DNA from 3 places in the Flexivirga sp. genome. Region 1 is predicted to be linked to each of the others. Evidence: riboswitches for the same ligand, from Rfam matches in the RefSeq annotation. Region 1 holds a riboswitch; each other region holds the start of a gene.
What was found. Region 1 has a riboswitch for S-adenosylmethionine ahead of ACTHL4_RS08810 (bifunctional o-acetylhomoserine/o-acetylserine sulfhydrylase). Riboswitches for the same ligand answer to the same signal wherever they lie in the genome.
Positions count from the first base shown of each region.

Region 2: another riboswitch for S-adenosylmethionine. It lies ahead of ACTHL4_RS03190 (aminotransferase class V-fold PLP-dependent enzyme); the one in region 1 lies ahead of ACTHL4_RS08810 (bifunctional o-acetylhomoserine/o-acetylserine sulfhydrylase).
Region 3: another riboswitch for S-adenosylmethionine. It lies ahead of ACTHL4_RS12760 (MetQ/NlpA family ABC transporter substrate-binding protein); the one in region 1 lies ahead of ACTHL4_RS08810 (bifunctional o-acetylhomoserine/o-acetylserine sulfhydrylase).

Region 1 covers NZ_JBQCGS010000051.1:35,270-41,055, forward strand. The annotation lists gene hrpA (ATP-dependent RNA helicase HrpA) at 1-1,421, opposite strand, end outside; gene ACTHL4_RS08805 (serine protein kinase RIO) at 1,454-2,326, opposite strand; gene ACTHL4_RS08810 (bifunctional o-acetylhomoserine/o-acetylserine sulfhydrylase) at 2,616-3,941, opposite strand; SAM riboswitch class IV at 4,018-4,135, opposite strand; gene ACTHL4_RS08815 (N-acetyltransferase family protein) at 4,307-4,876, shown strand; gene ACTHL4_RS08820 (CopG family transcriptional regulator) at 4,927-5,088, shown strand; gene ACTHL4_RS08825 (hypothetical protein) at 5,085-5,786, shown strand, end outside.
Region 2 covers NZ_JBQCGS010000018.1:61,099-66,884, reverse strand. The annotation lists gene kdpA (potassium-transporting ATPase subunit KdpA) at 1-542, shown strand, start outside; gene ACTHL4_RS03195 (DNA translocase FtsK 4TM domain-containing protein) at 1,055-3,595, opposite strand; SAM riboswitch class IV at 3,924-4,036, shown strand; gene ACTHL4_RS03190 (aminotransferase class V-fold PLP-dependent enzyme) at 4,082-5,452, shown strand; gene ACTHL4_RS03185 (endonuclease/exonuclease/phosphatase family protein) at 5,430-5,786, opposite strand, start outside.
Region 3 covers NZ_JBQCGS010000076.1:17,332-23,117, forward strand. The annotation lists gene ACTHL4_RS12750 (ABC transporter ATP-binding protein) at 16-966, shown strand; gene ACTHL4_RS12755 (ABC transporter permease) at 963-1,784, shown strand; SAM riboswitch class IV at 1,906-2,034, shown strand; gene ACTHL4_RS12760 (MetQ/NlpA family ABC transporter substrate-binding protein) at 2,135-3,109, shown strand; gene ACTHL4_RS12765 (methionine ABC transporter ATP-binding protein) at 3,106-4,176, shown strand; gene ACTHL4_RS12770 (methionine ABC transporter permease) at 4,236-4,835, shown strand; gene ACTHL4_RS12775 (isocitrate lyase/PEP mutase family protein) at 4,844-5,665, opposite strand; gene ACTHL4_RS12780 (DNA polymerase IV) at 5,692-5,786, opposite strand, start outside.

The DNA of each region.
Region 1 (5,786 bases):
TGCGACCGTCTCTGCTCCACCGCGCCGAGCTCCTCCAGCAACCGCACGCCGTCGGTGACCTGCCGCGGGTCCGGCGGCTCGACGAACGGGAAGCGCGCAACGTCGCCCAGGCCCAACGAGGTCATCTGCAGGATCACCGACGCCAGGTTGGTGCGCAGGATTTCCGGGTCGGTGAAGTCGGGTCTCGCCTCGAAGTCCTCCTCGGCATACAGCCGGATGCAGACCCCATCGGCGAGGCGGCCGCAACGACCGGACCGCTGGCGCGCGGACGCCTTGGAGATCGGCTCGATCGGCAGGCGCTGCACCTTGGTGCGCTGGCTGTAGCGGGAGATGCGGGCGGTGCCGGTGTCGACGACATACCGGATGCCGGGGACGGTCAGCGACGTCTCGGCGACGTTGGTGGCCAAGATGATCCGCCGTTTGCCCGAACGCTTGAAAACCCGGTGCTGCTCGGCCGACGAGAGCCGTGCGAAGAGCGGCAGGATCTCGGTGGACGGCAGCTCCAACCCGGTCAATGCGTCTGCGGCGTCACGGATCTCGCGCTCCCCGGAGCAGAAGACCAAGATGTCCTGCGGACCACCGTCAGCCTTCGTCTCCGTCCACAGCTCGGTCACCGCGTCGGTGATGCCGGTGACCTGGTCGATGTCGACCTCCAGCTCGCCCTCTTCGCGCACGAGCGGGCGATAGCGCACCTCGACCGGGTAGGTGCGACCGGAGACCTCGATGACCGGCACCGGCGGCTGCCCGTCGACCGTGAAGTGGTCGGCGAACCGCTGCGGGTCGATGGTCGCCGAGGTGATGATCACTTTCAGGTCCGGCCGGCGCGGCAGCAACTGGCGCAGGTAGCCGAGGATGAAGTCGATGTTGAGCGACCGCTCGTGCGCCTCGTCGATGATCAGCGTGTCGTAGCGGCGCAGCTCGCGGTCACGCTGCAGCTCCGCGAGCAGCACACCGTCGGTCATCACCTTGATCAGCGAGTCCTGGCTGGTGTGATCGGCGAATCGCATCTGATAGCCGACGGTTTCGCCCAGTGTGACGTCCAGTTCCTCAGCCACCCGCTCGGCCACCGAGCGTGCGGCGATGCGGCGCGGCTGGGTGTGTCCAATCATGCCGTCCAGCCCGCGGCCGAGCTCGAGACAGATCTTGGGCAGCTGGGTCGTCTTGCCCGACCCCGTTTCTCCGGCGATCACCACGACCTGGTGGTCGCGGATCGCGTCGGCGATCTCCGCCTTGGCGGCGCTGACCGGCAACTGCTGCGGGTAGCTGATCTGCGGCACGAGGGTGCGCCGGTGCTCGCGGCGGGCCGCGCGCTGCTCCGGAGTCTCTCGAGGTGGTCGTCGGTCGCCCTGCCGGCCGGAATTGCGTCCGCGCCGGCCACGGGACCGGCGACCGGCGGGCGCGGTGGAATCGGGTGAGGTCATGGTGATCCCGCCCATTGTCGCAAACTCTCCCTTCACACGGCGCGCGCCACCACCTCGCCGAACAGCTCCTCGCCGTCGACGTCCAGACCGCGGGCGCGGAACCAGGCCGCCACGTTGGTGCAGTCGCGCTGCAGCATCTCCATGCCGTGCGGATTGCCGAAGAGGTCGATCGTCTGCGGCAGGTCGATCATCACCAGCCGCTCCCCCGCCACCAGCAGGTTGTACGCCGACAGGTCACCGTGCACGCAGCCGAGCGCGGCAAGTCCGCTGACGGCGTCATACACCTGCGACCACAGGGAGGCGAGCAGTTCCGGCCGCGGCCGGGTGGCGGCCAGCCGAGGCGCCGGCGTGCCATCGTCACCGAGCACGAGTTCCATCAGGATCTCGGTGCCGTCGACCTGCACGGGGTAGGGCACCGGCAGTCCGGCCCGGTGGAAGCGCACCAGCGACTCCCACTCGGCCCACGCCCAGCTGCCGGCGGCCACCGACTTGCCGAACGTGGTGCTCTTGGCCATCGCTCGCGCCTCCCGGCCGCCCTTCTTGGGCAGCTTGCGGCCGTCGGTGTAGGCGGTGTTGCGATGGAAGGTGCGATGCGTCGAATCGCGATAACGCTTGGCGGCGAGCACGACACTGCGGTCGTCCAGCGGCGCCGACCGCTCCAGCAGGAAGACATCGGCCTCCTTGCCGGTCTTGAGCACACCGAGCTCGGTGTCGACGGCGGCGTCGTCGGTGATGACCCAGTCCGGCCAGGGCTGCGGGCCCCGGCTCAGGGGCTGGCAGTTGCCCCACGTCGACCAGCGCTGGTCGACGGCGAGTGCGCCGATCTGCCGGTAGTCGAAGGCGAAACGTTGATCGACGGACGTGCCGTCAAGGGAGGAGGCGGAGGCCTCCGGGTGGTGCGACATACGGGAAACTCCGATCGAGGAAGAGCCTGGAAGCGGGCAGCGTGTCCTGTCCTTCTGCCATCGCTGACTCCTTTCCTCGAAGCGACGTATGCCGCCGTCGGTGCGGCACAGTTATGCCGCCGGTGCGTGTGTGCCCAGGCTTCCCGGCATACAGCGTTGCGGTCAACCGAATTTCAGCACGCCGGTCGAGTAGGGCGAGGAACGAGCCCGTATCGAGACCAGCGTGGCGTCGAAAAGGCCCTGTGCGGCATACGAGAACGTATGCCGCACAGGGCCTTTCAGGCGGTACTCAGCCCTTCGCTGCGCGGAATCCCTGCTCCAGGTCGGCGATGATGTCATCGACGTGCTCGATGCCGACCGAGAGCCGGACCAGCCCGGGGGTCACTCCGGCCGCGAGGCGATCCTCGTCCGGACCCTGCGAGTGCGTGGTGGACGCCGGGTGGATCGCCAGCGAACGGACATCGCCGATGTTCGCGACGTGCGAGTGCAGCGTCAGTGCCTCGACGAACTTCTTGCCGGCCTCGACGCCGCCGGCGATCTCGAAGGCCAGCACGGCTCCAGCCCCGAGCGGCGTGTATTTCTGGGCGAGCTCGTAGTATTCGTTGCCTGGCAAGGACGCCCAGCGCACCGACTCGACCTGCTCCTGCTCCTGCAACCACTCGGCGACCGCGCGGGCGTTGGCGACGTGGCGCTCGACGCGCAGGCTGAGCGTCTCGATGCCCTGCTCGATGAGGAAGGCATTGAACGGTGACACGGCCGAGCCGAGGTCACGCAGCAACTGCACGCGGGCCTTGAGGATGAACGCCAGGTTCGCGCCGAGCGCACTGCCGACGCCGAGGTCCCGTGCATAGACCAGCCCGTGGTACGCCTCGTCCGGGGTGTTGAAGCCGGGGAACTTCTCCGGGTCTTTGGCGAAGTCGAAGTTGCCGCTGTCGACGATGACGCCGGCGATCGAATTGCCGTGACCACCAAGGTATTTGGTGGCCGAGTGGATCACGATGTCGGCGCCGTGCTCGATCGGGCGCAGCAGGAACGGCGTGGCGATCGTGTTGTCGACGACCAACGGCACCCCGTGGGCGTGCGCCACGCCGGCGACGAGTTCGATGTCGAGGACCTCGGATTTCGGGTTCGACACGGTCTCGGCGAACACCAGCTTGGTGTTCGGCCGGATCGCGGACTCCCAGCTCGCCGCATCCGTGCGGTTCTCCACGAAGGTCGTCTCGATGCCGAGCTTGGGCAACGTGTGCTTCAGCAGGTTGAACGTCCCGCCATACAGGCTGGGGCTGGCGACAATGTGGTCCCCGGCCTGCACGATGTTGAGGAACGTCAGGGTCTCGGCCGCCTGGCCGGAGGCGACCAGCAGCGCACCGACACCGCCTTCGAGGTCGGCGATGCGCTTCTCGGCCACGTCCGTGGTCGGGTTCATCAGCCGGGTGTAGATGTTCCCGAACTCCTTGAGCCCGAAGAGATCTGCGGCGTGGTCGGTGTCGTTGAACTGGTAGGACGTGGTCTGGTAGATCGGCAGCGCGAGCGCACCCGTTGCCGGGTCGGCGCTCTGGCCGGCGTGGATCTGGCGCGTCTCGAAGGACCAGTTGGGAGTTGCCTCGGTGCTCATCTGTGTTCTTGACCTCCGTGCTCGATCGCCGTATGACGACGCACGGCCGCCTTCGGCGGCGGACCCACATTCGTGATGCCCGCGCTTGCCACACGGCGATCTGCACCGGTGGCCCGGTCCTCACCCGGGGCACCCCACCGCGAGAGGAGGGTTGCCGGTCAGCGAGCCGGGGCTTGACGCTGACACTCATGACCTGTCCGAGATGCTAGCGCCGCTCACCTTCTGATACATAATCGTCTCTTACTATGGACGCCTCGCAACGTTATGAGAGCGAAGGCGCCCGAGGAACGACTGTGCAGGAGCGGCGTGCACCGGCGACGGTGGAAGAGGTCGGTGCCCGAGCCCGCACCGGACACAATGGGCCCATGACGAACTCTGCGGTCACCATCGAGCGACTGGACCGGGTCGGCACTCGGGACGTCGACGCACTGACGGCACTGGTCGGCACGCTCATCCGGGCCGACGCGGCGATCGGCTGGGCCGATCCGCCGACCCGGGAGGAGATGCGGGACCTGCTGACGGACCTGGTCGCAGCCGGCCCCTCGGACGCCTGCGTGCTCGTGGCGCGTGCGCCGATCGGCGGTGCGGGTGAACCAGACTGCAATCCCGTCGGATTCGGCTATTGGCGCCGCTACGCTCGCACCACCCTACGGCCGCACGCCGACCTGGAACGCCTGGCCGTGGCCGCCGAGTTCAGCGGCCGAGGCATCGGCCGGATGCTGCTGCGGCACCTGATCGACGCCGCGCGCGTCGCCGGCTGCGAGCAGCTCACGATCGACTTCCGGGGTGACAACGCCGGCGCCGAGCACCTCTACGTGTCCGAAGGCTTCACCGAGTACGGGCGGCTGCCGGATTTCGTCGCGCCGGACGCGGAGCGCCGGTTCGACAAGGTATTCCAGGTCCTCGACCTGCGCGAGCACCCGCGGGGCCGGTAGCCGCCGTCCCACCTCTTGACGGCGACGTCCACTATGTCTAGATTGCTAGCATGCCAGCAAGCGACAAGCCCGCGAAGGCGCAGTTCAACGTCTATCTGCCGGGCGATCTGATCCGCGAGGTCAAGCACCGCGCGATCGACGACGGCCTGAGCCTGTCGGCCCTCGTCGAGCAGGCACTCCGCGACTACCTCGATCCAGGAGCGACCCGATGAACCTCTTCGTGCAGCCGATCCGCTTCACCGACGACATCGACGCGATGACTCGTCTGCTGACCACCCTCGGGCTGCGCGTCGCCCTCACCGCCGACAAGGGCGGATGGGTCGTGCTCGCCGGCCGCGCCGGCACCGTCGCCCTGCACAGTGCGGCGGATGCGGCGACCGGCGCCCGGCCGGGGCACACCAGCCTGTGTTTCGAAGCGTCCGACCTGCCGGCGCTCGCACGGCGACTGACCGCGGGTGGCTTCGGCGACGACGGCCACCCCGCCGGGTCGATGGTGTACGACGAGGCCTACGGCCGGGCCATCACGGTCACCCTCGGTGATGAGGACCTGACGATCAACGGCACCTCCGACGATCTCTACGGATACACGAGCACGGGCGTCACACCGGGTCCCGACGCCGGCGATCTGCGCGTCACGCCGATCCGCTTCATCGACGATCAGGCGCCGGACCGCCGGCTGCTCGAGGCCCTCGGCTTCGCACTCGTCGGCGAGGCGAACGAGCACTTCACCCAGCTCACCCTCCCCGGAGCGGGCGGATCCGTGGGGTTGCACCTTGCCGGAGACGAGTCACGCGTCATACCAGGGCCGTTCGCGGTGCAGCTGAGCTTCGAGACGGCCACCCCCCTGCCCGAGATCATGCAACGGGCCGCCGCGGCGGACGCCACCACGGCGCTGCACGAGTCCGAGTTC
Region 2 (5,786 bases), on a different contig from region 1:
TCACCACTCCCGCGCTCGTCCTGCTGGGCACCGGAGCGGCCCTGCTGGTGCCGAGGGCACAGCACGCGGTCCTGGCGACCGGACCGCACGGCCTCACCGAGCTGCTCTACGCCTACGCGTCGGCAGCCGGACCCGACCCGGCCGCGTTACCTGCTGACCGATCCCGGCCAGGGTTACCGCTTCACCGGCTGACCGGCTTGCGCCGCATCGCGTGCACGATGAGCAGCACCAGTGCGGCGATCCAGCCGAACAACACGCCCCACAGGACGCCGACGTTGAGATCGGTCTGCCACACGGCCTCGGGTGAGGAACCCTGCCGGGCGATCGCGCCGGCCACCGGACGGGCCACGCCGCCGGCGATCACCGTCGTCATCCAGGCCGCGAGGAACAGCGCGAATCCCCCGTTGCCGGCCCGCGTCGACATCGCCGCCGCCATCATCAGCAGCACGGTGATGACCAACACGATCAGCACCCCGACGACGAACGCGGTGGACAGATCGCTGCCGCCGCCGGACGGCCACGGCAGCAGATCCATCCGGTAGGTCACGAACCCCGGCAGCTTGCGACTGTCGATGCTGGAGTGGTTTCGCAGGATCTGGTAGGCGCCGAACGACGTCGCCACCGCGATGAGCGTCGCCACCACCGCGCCGACGATGGCGGCCGGGAAACCGCCGGATCCACGGTCCGCCGGCAGCATCGGTGCGCCGTATGCCGGCGGTCGTTGCTGCGCCGGCGCCGGCCGATAGCCGCCGGACGGCGGGGCGTAACCACCGCCCGCGGGCGGATAACTCCCGGAGGCACGCGCGTCACGTGCCGCCGGTGGGGCGTCGAAGACCGCCGTGTCGTCGCTACGGCCCGCGTCCCGGGCCGGCCCGATCGATCCGGCCGCCGGTGGACGGTAGGGGTCCTCGCGGCGGATCTCCTGGGTGCGGTCGTCCACGTCATGGGGACGACGGTTGCTGTCTCTGGTGTCGTCGTGGTCGCTCGAGTGGTCGCTCACTTCGCCCTCCGCGGGTTCGGGGTCATCCGGCTGCCGTGGGAACCGCGCCCGTGATCAGTCGCGCCGATCCGTCAACTGCCACGCGTCCTCGCTCTCCCCGGAGTCCCCGGAGACGCCGTCGGCCGCCGCGTCGTACGGCTGCTCGGCCACGGGCGGGTCCTCACCGCGCAACAGCGCCAGCGTCGTCGGCAGGTCGTCCGGCTTGACCAGCACGTCACGGGCCTTGGAACCCTCCGAGGGACCCACGATGCCGCGGCTCTCCATCAGGTCCATCAACCGGCCCGCCTTGGCGAAGCCGACGCGCAGCTTGCGCTGCAGCATCGAGGTCGAACCGAACTGGCTGTTGACCACCAGCTCGGCCGCCTGCAGCAGCAGGTCGAGGTCGTCGCCGATGTCCTCGTCGATCTCCTTCTTCGGTGCCGTCACCTGCACGTCGTCGCGGTAAACCGGCTTCAGCTGCTGCTTGACGTGCGAAACCACTTCCTGCACTTCGGTTTCGGTGACCCAGGCACCCTGCACGCGCATCGGCTTGGAGGCACCCATGGGCAGGAAGAGCGCGTCGCCCTGGCCGATGAGCTTCTCGGCGCCGGGCTGGTCCAGCACGACGCGGGAGTCGGCCAGCGAGGAGGTCGCGAACGCCATACGCGACGGCACGTTGGCCTTGATCAGACCAGTGACGACGTCGACCGAGGGGCGCTGCGTGGCCAGCACCAGGTGGATGCCGGCGGCACGTGCGAGCTGGGTGATGCGCACGATCGACTCCTCGACGTCGCGCGGCGCCACCATCATCAGGTCGGCGAGCTCGTCGACGATCACCAGCAGGTAGGGGTAGGTCTGCATGACGCGTTCCGAACCTGGCGGCGGCGACACCTTCCCGGCCCGGACGGCCTTGTTGAAGTCGTCGATGTGCTTGAAGCCGAAGGCGGCCAGGTCGTCATACCGGGTGTCCATCTCGCGGACGACCCACTGCAGTGCCTCGGCGGCCTTCTTCGGGTTGGTGATGATCGGGGTGATCAGGTGCGGGATGCCTTCGTATGCCGTGAGTTCGACCCGCTTGGGGTCGACCAGCACCATGCGGACCTCGTCCGGGGTGGACCGCATCATGATCGAGGTGATCATCGAGTTGACGAACGAGGACTTGCCGGCGCCGGTCGCACCCGCGACGAGCAGGTGCGGCATCTTCGCCAGGTTGGCGATGACGTAGCCGCCCTCGACGTCCTTGCCGACGCCCATCACCATCGGGTGGTCGTTGCCGCGGGCCGCACCGCTCCGCAGCACGTCACCGAGGCTGACCTTCTCGCGGTCGGTGTTGGGGATCTCGATGCCGATCGCGGACTTGCCGGGGATCGGCGAGAGGATCCGCACGTCCGCGGAGGCCACGGCATACGCGATGTTCTTGGACAGTGCGGTGACCCGCTCCACCTTGGTGCCCTGGCCGAGCTCCACCTCGTAGCGCGTGACCGTCGGCCCTCGGCTGAAGCCGGTGACCTGGGCGTCGACGTCGAAGGAGTTCATCGTGTCGGTCAGCGCTTCGACCACTCGGTCGTTGGCGGCCGACCGCGCCTTGGGTGGGGTGCCGGGCTTGAGCAGGTCGTTCGCGGGCAGCGTGTAGGTGACGTCCCCGGCCAGCTGGAGCTGCTCGACCCGCTGGGGCAGCGGCGTGGTGGGCGGCGCCTGCAGCGGCGGGCTCATCGCGATCGACTCCGGCGGCGTGCCGGTGGTGCCGGGCAACGGCATCGCCCGGTCGGTGCCGGCCGGCTTGCCGGCGCCCTTGGCCGGCTGCTTCTCGTCGACGTCGTAGACCTCGTCGCTGCCCGGGTCCTTCTCACCGGGGCGCAGGACGCGGCCGCTCTTGGTCCGCCGCGGCGCGACCGTGGCGGCCTGCTCGAAGGCCTCGTCGCCGTCCAGGCTCGGGTCGTGCTCGCCGTCCGCCGCCACCTTGCGGCGGCGCTTGCGTTTGCCACCGTCGATCTTGTCACCGTGCAGGTCCTGGGCGACCGCGTCGACCGGCTGGTCGTCGTCATACGACCCGCCGTGCTCGAAGAGCCGGGCGCGCAGCGTCGCCAGACGCTCGGGGATCATCGTCACCGGAGTCGCGGTCATCACCAGCACGCTGAACAGCCCGAGGATCAGCAGCAGCGCCATCGCGCCGGCCGTGTGCACGGCGGCCACCAGCGGACTGCTCGCGAGGAAGCCGATGATGCCGCCCGCCCCGCGCAGGGCGTCGGTTTCGCTCGGTTGGGGAATGCCCTTGGCGATGCTGGTGCCGCCACAGACGGCGATGGCGAAGAGCGCGAGACCGACCATCACGCGGTTGGTGGCCTGGTCGCCGCGCGGTGAGCGCATCAGGTGCACGCCGATGAGCACGAGCACGAGCGGCATCACCAGCGCGCCGAGTCCGAACGTCCCGGCGACGATCGCGTGTATGACGTCACCGGCCGCACCGGTCAGCCCCCACCACTCGCGGGCGGCGATGACGACGGCCGCGGCCAGCAGGGCGAAGCCGAGACCGTCGCGCCGCAGTTCCGGCTCGAGGTCACGGGCGGAATGACCGACCCGGCGCGCCGCGCCACCGGCGACGTGGGCGACGCCCATCCAGGTCCCGCGGGCGGCGCGCAACGGCAGCGGCAGCCCGCCGCCGGACGGCTTCCCCCCGGCCCGCGCCTTCGCACCGGTGGCCTTCTTGGCCGGCGGGCGCGTCGAAGTGCGGCCCGACGCGGGGCGCGACCGGGCGCCGGACCCGGATTTGCTCCGGGTCGCGCGCGCGGTCGTGGTCGACGAGGACGGACGGGTAGCCACGAAAACACCGTACGCGACAGCCCCATGAGCCCCATGCGAAACACGCCGCGCACGAGGCAGCGGCCTTCCCACTCCTCGGACGGCGTTGGCGCGTTCGTCGGCCGTCCGGCTAGATTGGCCCGCAGGTCATGAGTCTCAGCGTCAAGCCCCGGCTTGCTGAGCGGCAACCCTCCACCGCGGTGGGGTGCTCCGGGTGACGACCGGGCCGACGCGACAACGCGTCGGCAAGCGCGGATCGGCTCTGCATTCCCCGTCGATCCCTGATCGGCGAGGAGCAAGCCGTTGAGCATCACCATCGACCCCCAGCAGGACACCACACCGCGCCGGCTCGGCATACCGCGTGTTTCCTCACCGGAGCCGCGACGCGTCGCGGACGGTCTGCCGAAGACGGTGTCGGCCGACCTGGGCGTGCCCACGATCCACCGGACCGTCACCGACTACGCCAACTTCGACCATGGCGCCACGACGCCGGCCCTGGTCGCCGTGGCCGATGCCGCCCAGCAGGTGCAGCGTCGTTACGGCTCGGTGCACCGGGGCGCCGGGTACGCCAGCCGGGTCACCACCGGCTGGTTCGAGGCCGCCCGCGCCGAGGTCGGCGAGTTCGTGGCGGCGCGACCCGGCGACGAGGTCGTCTTCACCCGCAACACCACCGATGCGCTGCGGCTGCTCGCGCACTGCCTGCCGGCGGACACCCAGGTGTTCGCGTGGGAGTCGGCCCACCACGCCGCCCTGCTGCCCTGGCCGGCCGACCGCACCACCCGCCTGCCGGTCCCGGCCAGCGCCGCACACGCGGTGCAGTTGCTGGAGGCGGCCCTGCGGCGATCCGGCGCCCAGCACGCCCTCGTCGTCGTCACCGGCGCCTGCAACGTCACCGGGGAGATCTGGCCGGTGACCGAACTCGCAGCCGTAGCACGTCGGTTCGGGGCGCGTACGGTGCTGGACGCCGCACAGTACGCACCGCACGTGAGCATCGACCTCGCTGCCCTCGACATCGACTGGGTCGCCTTCTCCGGCCACAAGCTCTACGCCCCGTACGGCGCCGGTGTGCTCGCGGGCCGCAGCGACTGGCTGGACGCCGCCGAGCCCTACCTGCCCGCCGGCGGAGCGACGGCGCGGGTGGCGCACGACCACACCCGCTGGCAGACCGGCCCGGCGCGCCACGAGGGCGGCACGCCCAACGCCGTGGGCGCCATCGCGATCGCAGCGTCCTGCGCCACGCTGCGCAGTCACCGGGCCACGGTCGAGGCGCACGAGGCCCACCTCTACGCGCGACTGCACGGCGGGCTGGCCGCGACCGACGGCGTCCGCATCGTGCAGGTGCTCGGCGACCGGCCCAATGTGGGCGTGGTCACCTTCACGATCGACGGCTACGACCCGTCGCTGGTCTCGCAGGTGCTGGCCGACGAGCACGCCATCGCCGTGCGCGACGGCCGGTTCTGCGCCCACCTGCTATGCGACGCCGTGGTCGGCGCGGACGCGACCGCGGTGCGCGCCAGCCTCGGGCTGGCCACGACCGGCGAACACGTCGACCGGCTCGTCGCTGCCGTGCGTCAGCTGGTCGAGCACGGGCCGTCGCTGTCCTACGTCCACACCGACGAGGGCTGGTCGGCTCCTGCCGACCCGCGGGACGTCAGCGAGCCACTCCCCTGGTAGCCGGCGTGCCGCGGGGTCGATCCACCCGCAGCCGCGCCCAGTAGCCCAGGTGGTCGGTGCCGGCGATGGCCACCGTGCCGTCGGAGACGACGCCGAAACCACGCGTGAGCACATGGTCCAGCTGGATGAACGGTGGCACCCGTTTGCCGTGCGGCCAGGTCCGCCGCCACCCGGACCCGGTGGCCCGGCTGGTGTCGGTGAGGCCGTCGGTCAGCTGGCGGAAGGCCGGCATCGCGGACGACGCGTTGAAGTCCCCGGCCAGCACGAGCGGCTGACCGGCGGGCAGCGCGTGGCGCCATACGGACAGGGCGCGCAGCGCCGCGTGCCAGTCGTC
Region 3 (5,786 bases), on a different contig from region 1:
ACACGAGGAGTCGGGATGCGTTCCCAGCAACGGCCGTGCGCGATCGACGTACACCGGCTGACCAAACGGTTCGGACAGCTGGCGGCGGTGGACGGGCTGAGCTTCACCGTCCGCCCGGGCCAGGTCACCGGGTTCCTCGGAGCCAACGGCGCCGGCAAGACGACGACCTTGCGCATGCTGCTGGGCCTGATCACCCCTAGCGAGGGAACCGCGATGATCGGCGGCCGCCGCTATCAGGACCTGGACGCTCCGGCGCGCACCGTCGGAGCGCTGCTGGAGGCCGACGGCTTCCATCCGGCACGCACCGGGCGAGATCACCTGCGCATCTGCGCGATCGCGGCGGGGGTGAACGACCGCCGCGTCGACGAGGCGCTGGACCAGGTCGGCCTGGCGACGGCCGGCGGACGGCGGGTGCGCGACTACTCCCTGGGCATGCGCCAACGCCTCGGCGTCGCCTCGGCGATCCTCGCCGACCCGCCGGTCCTGATCTGCGACGAACCGACCAACGGGCTGGACCCGGAAGGCATCCGCTGGTTGCGAGGACTGCTGCAGGACCTCGCGGCGGCCGGGCACACGGTGCTGGTGTCCAGCCACCTGCTGGCCGAGATGCAGCAACTGGTCGACTCGGTCGTCATCATCCATCGCGGCCGGCTGGTGCACGAGGGCGACATCCGGCAGGTCGGCAGCGACGAGGTCCGGGTCTGCAGCGCGGACCCGGCCGGACTGCAGGCCGCTGTGCACCGGGCGGTCGGTGACGACGTCCGGGTCGAGCGGGCCGGCGAGGAGACGTTGATCGTGCGCGGTGTCGACGCCACCCGCATCGGGCTGATCGCGCACGACACCGGCATACCGCTGCGGCAGTTGGTCACCGAGGCCAACACGCTGGAACGACTCTTCTTCAGTCTCACCGAATCGGACGGCAGCGGCGCCGTCGAAGACCCCGCACACGAGGGAGCAACGCGATGAGTGCCGTCGCCGAACGGACCGATGCACCTGCGGAGACCGGATCGGGTATGGCGACAGCGCTGCGCACCGAGCTGCGCAAGCTCGCCACGACCCGCCTGTGGTGGATCCTCGGGATCGTCGCGGTGGCCGTCGCGGTCCTCGTCACGGTGCTGACCGTCGCCGGATCGGAGGCCAGCGAACACCCACCGCTGGACATCTTCACCGGAGCACTCATCGGCGGGGTGCAGACCGCCTACATGATCACCGCGATCGTCGGCATCACCGCGGTCACCGGCGAGTACCGCCACCACACCGCGACCGCGAGCTACCTCGCCATACCGCATCGCGGCCGGCTGATCAGCGCCAAGCTGATCGTGCTGACCGGCTACGGACTGCTCGTCGGCGTCGTGGTGGTCGGCGTCTGCTCGGCCATCGCGGCTCCGTGGCTGTCCGCCCGCGGACTGCTCGGGGGCTCGCTCACCGCGGGCGGCGTGACGCGAGCGGTCGTCGGCGGCACCCTCTCCATCGCCGTGATGACCGCGGTCGGCGTCGCCGTCGGCGCACTGCTGCGCAACCAGATCGCCGCGGTCGCCGCACTGCTGATCTATCTCTTCGCAATCGAACAGACGATCAACAGCATCGCGCTGACCCGGCCGGCATACCCCTTCCTCCCCGGCGGCGCGGTGCAGGCACTGGCGTTCTCCGGGCACCGCGCCTTCGGCTCCGCGACCGGCGCCGAACTGCTCAATCCGTGGCTCGCCGCGGTCCTGATCGTCGGTTATGCGGTCGCCATCACCGCCATCGCGGTGCGCACGACGATCCGCCGTGACGTGAGTTAGCCGTTGCGCTCGACTCAGGCGGTCACCACCGTGGTGGGGCGATGGAGGTGACGCAGTTCACAAACCAGTAGCACCGCTACACGTTTTGACTTATTCGGTAACTGTTCCTTATGTTTAAGACAGTCACGAGTCCCAGCGACAAGCCCTGGCTTGCTGGGCGGCAACCCTCACGCACGTGGCGGGGTGCCCCAGGTGAATGACTGGGCCGCAGTGTGTGATCCACCGATCCGCAGTGCGGCAAGCACGGCAGTACCCCGTTGCCCGAGCGCCCGCTGATCGCGTGCGCGCGGGTTCGAGCACGGCCGGGCGCCCTTTCGTCATACGAACGACAGCCGAAGCCTGAGGTCACCATGTCCACCAACACCCCGTCCGACCCGTCTGGCGTCCCTTCCCTGCCGGACCGCCCCTCCCTGCCACCCCGACCGGGCCGGTCGCGGCGTACGTGGCTCACTGCTGCCGTCATCGCCCTGGTGGTCGGCGCCGGCGGCGGGTTCGCTGCCGGCCGCGCGACCGCCGGCGACTCGGCCTCCGGCGGCAAGCTCACCACGGTGAAGATCGGCGTCACGGACGCCGACCAGGACTACTGGCCGGTGCTGAAGAAGCTTGCGCGCGAGCACGGCATCGACCTGCAAACGGTCAACTTCTCCGACTACACGCAGGCGAATCCCGCTGTCGCGCAAGGCCAACTGGACTTGAACCTCTTCCAGCACCTGGTCTTTCTCGCCAGCTACAACAAGCAAGCGCACCAGGACCTGACGCCCGTCGGGTCCACGTATGTCGTGCCGCTCGGTCTCTATTCCAGGAAGCACACCCGGCTCAGCCAGATCCCCCGAGGCGCCGACATCGCCATACCGAACGACCCCACGAACCAGGCCCGCGCACTGCTGGTGCTGCAGAAGGCCGGGTTGGTCCAGCTCAAGGGCGGCGGCACCATCGTGTCGACACCCGCGGACATCGACACGTCCGCATCGAAGGTGAAGGTCACCCCGGTCGACGCCTCACAGACCGTGACGTCGTTGTCCTCGGTGGACGGCGCGGTCGTCAACAACGACTTCGCGTTGGACGGCCACCTGGACCCGAAGAAGGCGCTCTTCTCCGACGACCCGAGGTCGAGCACGTCGGAGCCCTACATCAACGTGATCGTGTCGCGGGCCGCCGACAAGGACAACCCGACGTATGCCGAGATCGTGAAGCTGTATCACGACCCGCGTGTGGAGAAGCTCGTCGTGGCGGAGTCGAAGAACACGAGTGTGCCGGTGCAGAAGCCGGCCGCCGACCTGCGCAAGCTGCTGGCCGGCTACGAGAAGGTCGTGAGCGCGCAATGACCGACGCCGTCATCGAAGCGACTGCGTCCGAGGTGGATTCGGCGGATCCGGTCGTCCGACTCACCGCCGTGTCCAAGATCTTCGGCACCGGCGCCGAGGCTCACCATGCTCTCGACGACGTCAGCCTGGACATCCGCCGCGGTGAGATCTTCGCCGTGATCGGCTACTCCGGCGCCGGCAAGAGCACACTGGTCCGACTGATCAACGGCCTGGAGAAGGCGACGTCGGGCACCGTGACCGTGGACGGGGTCGACATCACCCGGCTGCACGGAAAACCGTTGCGCGCCATACGTCGTCGCATCGGGATGGTCTTCCAGCAGTTCCACCTGATGCGATCGCGGACCGTCTTCGGCAATGTGGCGTACCCGTTGCAACTGGCCGGGCTGGGGCGTGCCGAGCAGGAACAGCGGGTTGCCGAACTGCTCTCCTTCGTGGGGCTGCTGGACAAGGCCTGGAGCTACCCGGAAGAACTGTCCGGTGGTCAGAAACAGCGCGTCGGTATCGCCCGGGCGTTGGCCTCGGACCCCGACCTGCTGCTCGCCGATGAATCCACCTCGGCGCTGGACCCGGAGACCACCCGTGACGTGTTGGCCCTGCTCCGGCGGGTCAACGAGGAGCTCGGAATCACCATCGTGGTGATCACCCACGAGATGGACGTGGTCCGCGCGATCGCCGATCGCGTCGCCGTGCTCGACTCCGGCCGGGTCGTGGAGACCGGCACCGTGCGCGACGTACTGGGCTCACCGCAGGCGCAGACGACGCAGCGGTTCGTGTCGGCGACGGTCGGGAACCGGCCGGATGCTGCACGGCTGCAACAGCTTCGGGACACGTATGACGACACCTTGGTGACCGTCGCGGTCACCGACGAGCGCGCGTTGGGTGCCGTGCTCAGCACCGCTGCGCGCGAGCACGGTGTCGACTTCGAGATCGTGTACGGCGGGATCACCGACCTCAAGCACGAGTCGCTCGGCTCGTTCACGCTTGCGCTGCGCGGCCCGGATGAGGGCGTACGGGCGACGGTCGAGGCGTTGAGTGCTGCGGGCCCGGTGGACGGGGGCGCACGGTGACGACGGACTGGTCGACGCTCTGGCCGACGTTCCAGACCGCGATCTGGCAGACCCTGCTGATGGCGGTCGTGACGATCCTCATCGGCGGCGTCCTCGGGCTGGTGCTCGGCGTGGCGCTGTTCACCACCCGCGGCGGCGGGCTGATGGAGAACCGGGTCATCAACACGGTGCTCAACGTGCTGGTCAACATCGTCCGGCCGATCCCGTTCATCATCTTCGTGACCGCGATCGCGCCGCTCACCCTGCAGGCGATGGGTTCGACGATCGGGACCCGCGCGGTGCTGTTCCCGCTGGTCATCGCGGCAACGTTCGGCGTGTCCCGCATCGTCGAACAGTCGTTGGTCTCCGTCGATCCCGGCGTGATCGAGGCTGCCGAGGCGATGGGCGCCGGCCCGTGGCGGATCGTCCGGTCCGTCCTGGTGCCGGAGGCGCTCGGTCCGCTGATCCTGGGATACACGTTCATCTTCGTCGCGGTCGTCGACATGACGGCGATCGCGGGGGCGGTCGGTGGCGGCGGACTGGGCGACTTCGCGATCACCTACGGCTACCACCGCTTCGACTGGGCGGTGACCTGGATCGCGGTCGCGGTGATCATCGCGTTGGTTCAGCTCGCGCAGTTCGGCGGCAATGTGTTGGCCCGCAAGGCGCTCCGCCGTTAACTCGCGGCCTACTCAGGACGACGCCCGGCCTCCTTCGGAAACAGCGCGTTCAGCTCGGCGTGGGCGCGTCCGCCGGCGAGCTCGTCATACGTGCCGGCATTGAGCAGTTCGCGAGCCGCCCGCTCGAGGTGCCCGAAGATCGCCCCGGCCAGGGAGGAGCCCGCCGAGATCCGACGGGCGCCGGCCGCGCGCAGTTGCGCGATGCCGGGCGCGTGCGGACCGGTGAGGATGTTGACCGGGGCGTCGATCGCCGCTGTCAGCCGGGCCACTTCGCCGAGGTCGGTCACGCCCGGCACGAAGATCCCGCTCGCACCGGCGTCGAGGTATGCCGCCGCCCGGGCGACGGTGTCGTCGAAGTCGGCTGCCCCGAGCAGATAGCCGTCCGTGCGGGCGTTGAGGTAGATGTCGACACCTGCGCTGGTCGCCGCCTCGCGGACCACACGCACGCGTTCCACTGCCTCGTCGACCGGTCGCAGCTCACCGTCGATCGCGTCCTCGAGGTTCACGCCGACCGCTCCCGCCTCGATCACCAGACGGGTCGTCTCGGCGAGGTCGGTTGTCGTTTCACCGAATCCGCCTTCGATGTCGCAGGACACGGGCACGGTCGCGACCGAGCAGATGCGTCGCAGGTGCTCGAGCATCAGGCCACGGTCGAGGACATTGCCGTCCTGGACGCCGAGCGACCAGGCGACCGCGGCGCTCGACGTCGCGAGGGCTGTGGCACCCGCTCGCTGGATCACCGCAGCCGAGGCCGCGTCCCAGCAGTTCGGGAGCACGAGCAGGTCGTCGTGGAGGGCGTGGAAGGCGGCTGCGCGTTCGGTCTGTGTCATGGCGTCAACGGTAGGACGGACCACCGTCACGGACCGCCGCGGCGGCCGTGAGTGCGGGGTGCGTCGTAACCGCCCTCCGGAGGGACCATCTCACCGCGGACACCGAGCAGGCGCACCGGTC